Rhodoligotrophos appendicifer: one gene and its partner. The protein of the gene in region 2 interacts with the protein of the main gene of each other region in a pairwise test. Links are inferred from orthologs where the notes say so. Each region holds a gene or a part of one and is shown on either strand. Other genes may lie near its edges.

What was found.
Region 1: the proteins of FKM97_RS13305 (region 2) and mtgA interact in binary tests that used the Escherichia coli proteins (3 or more experiments, as listed by UniProt). The link is inferred for Rhodoligotrophos appendicifer from one-to-one orthologs.

What each region holds. Positions count from the first base shown.
Region 1 is NZ_VHKL01000014.1:25,881-29,106, forward strand. The notes cover bases 244-3,154. They hold mtgA (monofunctional biosynthetic peptidoglycan transglycosylase), read left to right. Parts: upstream 244-1,309; coding sequence 1,310-1,999; downstream 2,000-3,154. Other genes in these bases: FKM97_RS23790 (polyprenyl synthetase family protein), read right to left, coding at 251-1,141; FKM97_RS23800 (MFS transporter), read left to right, coding at 2,106-3,154. Also shown: ispG (flavodoxin-dependent (E)-4-hydroxy-3-methylbut-2-enyl-diphosphate synthase), read left to right, coding at 1-101; more of FKM97_RS23800, read left to right, coding at 3,155-3,226. UniProt on the Escherichia coli protein: Peptidoglycan polymerase that catalyzes glycan chain elongation from lipid-linked precursors. May play a role in peptidoglycan assembly during cell division in collaboration with other cell division proteins.
Region 2 is NZ_VHKL01000005.1:299,151-302,465, reverse strand. What follows is about bases 316-3,315. They hold FKM97_RS13305 (peptidoglycan D,D-transpeptidase FtsI family protein), read right to left. Parts: upstream 2,683-3,315; coding sequence 949-2,682; downstream 316-948. Other genes in these bases: rsmH (16S rRNA (cytosine(1402)-N(4))-methyltransferase RsmH), read right to left, coding at 3,026-3,315; ftsL (cell division protein FtsL), read right to left, coding at 2,682-3,032; FKM97_RS13310 (UDP-N-acetylmuramoyl-L-alanyl-D-glutamate--2,6-diaminopimelate ligase), read right to left, coding at 316-928. Also shown: more of FKM97_RS13310, read right to left, coding at 1-315. UniProt on the Escherichia coli protein: Essential cell division protein that catalyzes cross-linking of the peptidoglycan cell wall at the division septum. Required for localization of FtsN.

The DNA of each region.
Region 1 (3,226 bases), on a different replicon or contig from region 2:
GCGACCAGTTCAAGCGCCTGCTCGAAACCTATGTCGACCGCCGCTACGGCCAGGGCTTCCCCCCCGGCGAGCGCGTCGAGATGGTGACCGCCGCCGAATAGCACCGGCCGAAGCTCCACTCCCGTCATCCCGGGCGCGCTGCAGCGCGAAGCGGTGCCGTGCAGACCCGGGACCTCGTGCCGCAGAGGAAAGCCCCTCATCCTGAGGAGCTGCCTTCAGGCTGCGTCTCGAACGACGCCCCCACTGCGCCTCAGCTTTTCCGCTCCACGATGAACCGTGCGGCCTCCCGCAGCGTCTCCGCCTTCTTCCCGAACGGCTCCAGCGCCGCACAGGCGTCCTCCACCAGCGAGCGCGCCTTGGCCCTGGCCCCCTCGAGCCCCATCAGGCTCACGAAGGTCGCCTTGCCCGCTTCTGCATCCTTGCCGGTGCGCTTGCCCGTCGTCTCGGCATCGCCCTCCGCATCCAGGAGGTCATCTGCGATCTGGAACGCCAGCCCGACGGTCTCCGCATAGTCCACCAGCGCCAGCCGATCCGCCTCCTTCGCCTGTGCCAGGATGGCCCCACTTTCCAGTGAGTAGCGGAACAATGCGCCGGTCTTCATCGCCTGCAGCGTGATGATCTCGTCCAGGGTCAGCGGTCTCGAAGCGGTCTCCGCGGCCAGGTCCAGCATCTGACCGCCGACCATCCCGTCCGCCCCGGCAGCCTTCGCCAGGGCGAGGACCAGATTGGACCGAACGGCACCGTCGGGATGGGTCTTCGCATCGCCGAGGATTTCGAAGGCGAAGGTCAACAGCCCGTCCCCCGCGAGGATCGCCGTCGCCTCGTCGAAGGCGATATGGGCGGTGGGCTTGCCCCGTCGCAGATCGTCGTCATCCATGGCGGGCAGGTCGTCATGCACCAGCGAATAGCAATGGATGCATTCCAGCGCCACGCCGACCCGCAAGGCTTGTGCCCGCTCGACGCCGAACAGGCTTGCGCTCTCCACCACGAAAAACGGTCTCAGGCGCTTGCCCTGGCCCAGGCTCGAATAGCGCATCGCGTCGATCACTCGCGGAGCGCGGGAACCGCTCGCCGGTAGCAACTGTTCCAACAGCGTGTCGACGTCTTGGGCGATGGATTTGAGTCGGGTCTCGAAGCTCATGGAAAATGGTCCGTGGAAAGCGCGATATGATCGGCGGCGAGGCTGATCATATGATTGTCTCGGTCAGGCGAACCCCTTAGGCTCCTGTCATACGGGGAGAGGAGCGACCGCGCAATGCACAGGCTGGGGGCGAGTTAAAGGAAGGTGACGAGCGAGGTCGAAACTGCCATGCCGCAACGGCGAGCCGTTTTCCAGCGCCCGCTGTTCCGGCGTTTGGTTTTCAGTGTCGGCGCATTGGCGCTGCTGCCCTTCCTGCTCACGCTGCTCTATGCGGTGATCCCCCCTCCCGCCAGCGCGCTGATGGTCCTGCGGCTCGTCGGGGGTACCGTCCCTCATTACGATTGGGTCCCCCTGGAAGACATCGCGCCCACCTTGCCGTTGGCGGTGATCGCCTCGGAAGATCAGCGTTTCTGCGAGCATGACGGTATCGATTGGGTTGCTGTCAACCAGGTGATTGAGGACGACGCCTCCCGCGGCGCCAGCACCATCACCATGCAGCTTGCTAAGAACCTGTTCCTCTGGCCGGGCCGCTCCTACATCCGCAAGGCCCTTGAGGTCCCCTTGGCCTACTGGCTGGATCTTGTTCTGTCGAAGCGGCGGGTGATCGAGATTTATCTCAATGTCGTCGAGTTCGGCGAGGGGATCTATGGTGCGGAGGAGGCGGCCCGTCGCCACTTCGACAAGAGCGCCAAACAGCTCACGCGTCGCGAATCGGCCCTTCTGGCGGCGGTCTTGCCCGATCCTCTGGGGCGCAATGCCAGCAAGCCCGGCCGGCTCACCAACCGAATGGCATCCCTCATTCAGCGGAGGATGTCGGGCATCGGCCCTTACGCAGCCTGCGTGACCGGCGCGGATTAGGGGCCGCCGGCGCGAAACGGAAAGTCCTGCGGGACGCTGCACTGTTGCACGCCTGTGGCCGAGCGCGCATACAGGGGTCGGACACGGTGATTGAGGGGGAAGGGGCATGGCGTCGGGTCAGTTCCAGCTGCTGGCGACCAGGCGCTTCGTGCCGCTTTTCGTCACTCAGGCGCTCGGCGCCTTTGACGACAATGTCCTGCGGAACGCCATCGCCATAGTCATCACGTTTCAGCTCACTCAGACCCAGGATCTGAACGCACCCCTCTTGGTCAACATCGCCGCGGCCCTGTTCATCGCGCCGTTCTTCCTCTTCTCTGCCCTGGCCGGGCAGCTCGCCGACAAGATCGAGAAGGGCCGCATGACCCGGGCGATCAAGATGGGTGAGATCGCCTTCGCCCTCATTGCCGCCGCGAGCCTGTTCTCTGACAACGCCTACTTCATGCTCTCCATCCTGTTCCTGTCCGGCACACTCGCCACCTTCTTTGGCCCGATCAAATACGGCATCCTGCCTCAGCACCTTCGCGAGGACGAACTTATCGGCGGCAACGCCATGATCGAGACGGGCACCTTTCTGGCCATCCTTCTCGGCCTCCTCTTCGGCGGCCTTGTCATCGGCCTAGAGCATGGCCCGCTCATTGTCTCCGCGACAATGATCGGCTCGGCGATCATCGGCTATCTCGTCGCCCGTGCCATCCCGAATGCGCCGCCTCCCGCCCCGGATCTCGTCATCGACTGGCACTTGTATCGTGCGACAGCCGCGATCCTGCGTCAGGCGGCCACGGACCGGATCGTTCTGCGGGCGATCATCGGCATCTCCTGGTTCTGGGCCATTGGCGCCGTCTTCGTGGCCCAGTTCCCGGCCTTTACCTTTCAGATCCTGGGGGCTGACGCCGCCGTCTCGAATCTACTTCTCGCAGCCTTCACCGTCGGCATCGGCCTGGGCTCCTTGCTCTGCAATCTTCTGCTCAAGGGCGTTGTTTCCGCCCGATTGGCCCCGGCTGCGGCCCTGGGCCTCACGCTCTTTGCCCTGGATTTGGTCTGGGCCTCCTCCGGCCTGCCGCCTGTCGTCAGGACGGCGCCCTTGATCCCCATCGGGGAGTTCCTCTCGCAGCTTTCCAACTGGCGCATCCTCGGCGACCTGATCGGCATGGCCCTGTGCGGCGGAGTCTTTGTCGTCCCCCTCTACGCCTTGATGCAGGCCCAGAGCGCCGAGGCGGTCCGCTCCCG
Region 2 (3,315 bases):
CCAGGCCCAGGGCGACCAAGGCATTGGAGGCTTGGAAATCTCCGACCAGGGGCAGGTCCACATCGAATTGCTCAGGCCCGATCGCAAGCTGGAGGCGCTGGCCGTGGGCAAGCCGCTCCTGTCCGACGAGGCGAACAGTGCTTCCTTCATGGCCGACAGTGATCAGCTTCAGACCGCGGGCCTTCGCAATTGCGATGACCCGATGGGCTTCGGCACAATCGGCGTTGATGACGGCCGGGGCGGAGGGGGGTAGCACTTCTGCGAAGAGCCGGGCCTTGGCCTGGAAATACTCCTCGAAGTCCTTGTGGTAATCGAGGTGGTCGCGGCTGATATTCGTGAAGGCGCCGGCTGCAATGGCCAGGCCGTCGAGGCGGTATTGGGCCAGTCCATGGCTCGAGGCTTCGATGGCCGCGTGGGTCACGGCTTCGGCGGCGAGTTCCGCCATCACCGCCTGGAGCTCGACCGGGTCGGGGGTCGTGTGATGAAGCTTGCGCTCGCCCTTGGGGGAGACGATGCCCACGGTGCCGACACTGGCGGCCGAGAGGCCGGCATGGGCCCAGAGCTGGCGGATAAAGGCCGCCACGGAGGTCTTGCCATTGGTACCGGTCACCGCGACCACAGTGCCCGGCTGGGCGTGGTAGAAGCGGGCCGCGGCCCGCGCCAGGGCGGCCCGGGGGATGGGATTGCGCAGGACGGGAATGCGCGGATCGACGGTGATCGACGTCGCCTCGTCGGTGAGGATGGCAACCGCTCCTTGCGAAAGGGCGCTGGCCACGAAGGCGCTGCCGTCGCTCTTGACCCCCTTCAACGCGGCAAACAAATAGCCCGGCTTCACCGCCCTGCTGTCGGCAGTCAGCCCGGCAATCTCAACGGCTGCCTGGGCCCCCGTGAGGCGTGCGTCGGGGCCGATGACGGCATCAAGGCGCATGAAAGTCGATCCTGGCTCGTTCACTGCAGCAGACTGGCGGCGATGGCGACGCCCTTCGTCGTGCCATCGTCGAACTTCGGTAACACTCCCAGCAGAGGCGCGATTCGCTCGATGATCTTGCCTCCCGTCGGCACCGCATTCCATCCCGATGTTCTGAAGCCATATGTCTCTTTCAAGGCATTCGGCTCATCCAACAGGACAAATACCAGATATTGCGGCTTTTCCATGGGAAAGCCGGCGATGAAGTTCGTGACGTTCTTGCCCTTGCTGTACTGGCCGTTCACGACCTTTTCCGCCGAACCGGTCTTGCCGCCGACCCGATAACCCTTCACATCCGCCTTCTTCGCACTGCCGATCTGGCCGTTCAAGCGCAGCAGATAGCGCATCTTGTCGGAGGTCTCAGGCTTGATCACCTGCTCGCCCAGCCCGGCCATCAGCTCCGGATCGCGCTTGAGGAATGTCGGCGGTATGAGCTTGCCGCCATTCATGAAGGCTGCCACGGCGGACAGAAGCTGCAGGGGCGCCACGGACATGCCGTGACCGAAGGCGATGGTGGCCGTGGAGATCTTGCCCCACCGCGCCGGCACCAACGGTGCTGCGGATTCGGGGATTTCGGTGCGCATCCGGCCGAAGAAGCCCAGCTTTCTCAGGAATGCCTGATGTTTCTCGATGCCCTGGTCGAGGGCCATGCGGGCGGTGCCGATATTCGAGGAATAGGTGAACACTTCGGGCAGGCTCAGCACCCGGTTCTCGGCGCGAAAGTCGCCGATGCGGCTGCGGCCGATCACCAGGGCGCCGCGGGCGTCCCAGCGGGACTGCATGCTGACGCCGGCATCCAGGCACATGGCGAAGGTGACGGTCTTGAAGGTGGAGCCCATCTCATAGACGGCTGTGGTCAGGCGGTTGATGCGATCCTTCTGCAAGGCCTCAACGGGATCATTGGGGTTGAAGTCCGGGATCGAAGACATGGCGAGGATCTCGCCCGTGTTCACGTCCATGACCACGCCGGCGGCCGCGACGGCGCTAAATTTTTCCTTGGCCTTCTGCAGCTCCTCGGTCATGGCATGCTGGACACGAACGTCCAGGGCCAGGGTGACAGGGCCCGCTTTTGCCTCGAGCGGATCAGCCAAAGAGGCAACGAGCAACTGCCCCTGATCGTCGAGATAGCGCTCCATGCCGGCAATGCCCCGGCTGTCGATGTCGACGAAGCCGACGAGATGGCCGGCCAGGCGGCCCTTGGGATAGATGCGCTGACGCTCCCAGCGAAAGCCGATCCCGGGAATGCCGAGATTGTGGATGATCGCCTGTTCGTCGGGACTGATCTGACGCGCGAGCCAGGTGAAGGCGCGGTTGCGATCCGACAATTTGCGCCGCACCTCATCGGCCTTCAGGCGCGGGAGGTTCGCCGTGAGCTGCTCGACGGCCTCGTCGATGTCGATGATCTTGCGCGGATCGGCAAAGAGGGAGGCAACCTGAATATCGGTCGCAACGAGTTCGCCATTACGGTCAACGATCTCGGGCCGCGGGATCTTGTCATCGGCTTCCTGCGCCAGGTCGACCGGCCGGGGCGTCCCGATCGTCAACTGTCCCAAACGAACTCCCACGGCGGAAAACGCAATGAGAAAAAAGAGGATGATCAGGCGCGCACGCTTGTGCCCCTTCAGCTGCATGCCGAAGGTTGCCTGCGACATCTTTCGACTGGCGATCTGTTGAATGGGCGCGTAACCGCCGCCTTCCTCACTCACACGCATCATTATTCCAATCCATCGAGCAGGTTGGCGATCGGATCGCCATCAACATCGGGCTTACGGAACCGATCATATTCGGGGATCGCCGTCGCTAGATCCTGAGCCGCGATGATCTGCGGCGGCTGCAGCGGCGCCATGGTCAGGTGCTTGGCGGCGAGTTCCTGAATCCGTTGCGGTCGCGTGAGATGCGCCCATTCGCCGCGCAGGAGCCTGATCGCCTCATACTCGCCGGTGATCTGTCGCTTCAGGGTCGAGATCTGGTTCTCGGCCACACGGGCATCGTATTCGAGGCGGTAGAGCCAGAAGGCCAGTCCCATGAGGGCAACCACCAGGATGCCGTTCAGAATTCTCAGCATGACAGGGCCTCGCGATCGATGGCCTTCATGCCCAGCCGCTCGGCATCGAGCGGAATGGCATCGGCAGATGTGCGGCATCCGGCCCGAAGCTTTGCGGAGCGGGCGCGAGGATTATCGCGCGCTTCGGCCTCTGAGGCGGAGATCACACCTCTGCCAATCGCCTCGAAGCTCGGCGCGACATGATCCTCCTCGGGCGCATGACGGGAGGTGCGCGGAGAGCGGCCCGTGCGGTCGGCGAAAAAACGCTTCACGATCCGATCCTCAAGGGAGTGGAAGGAGACCA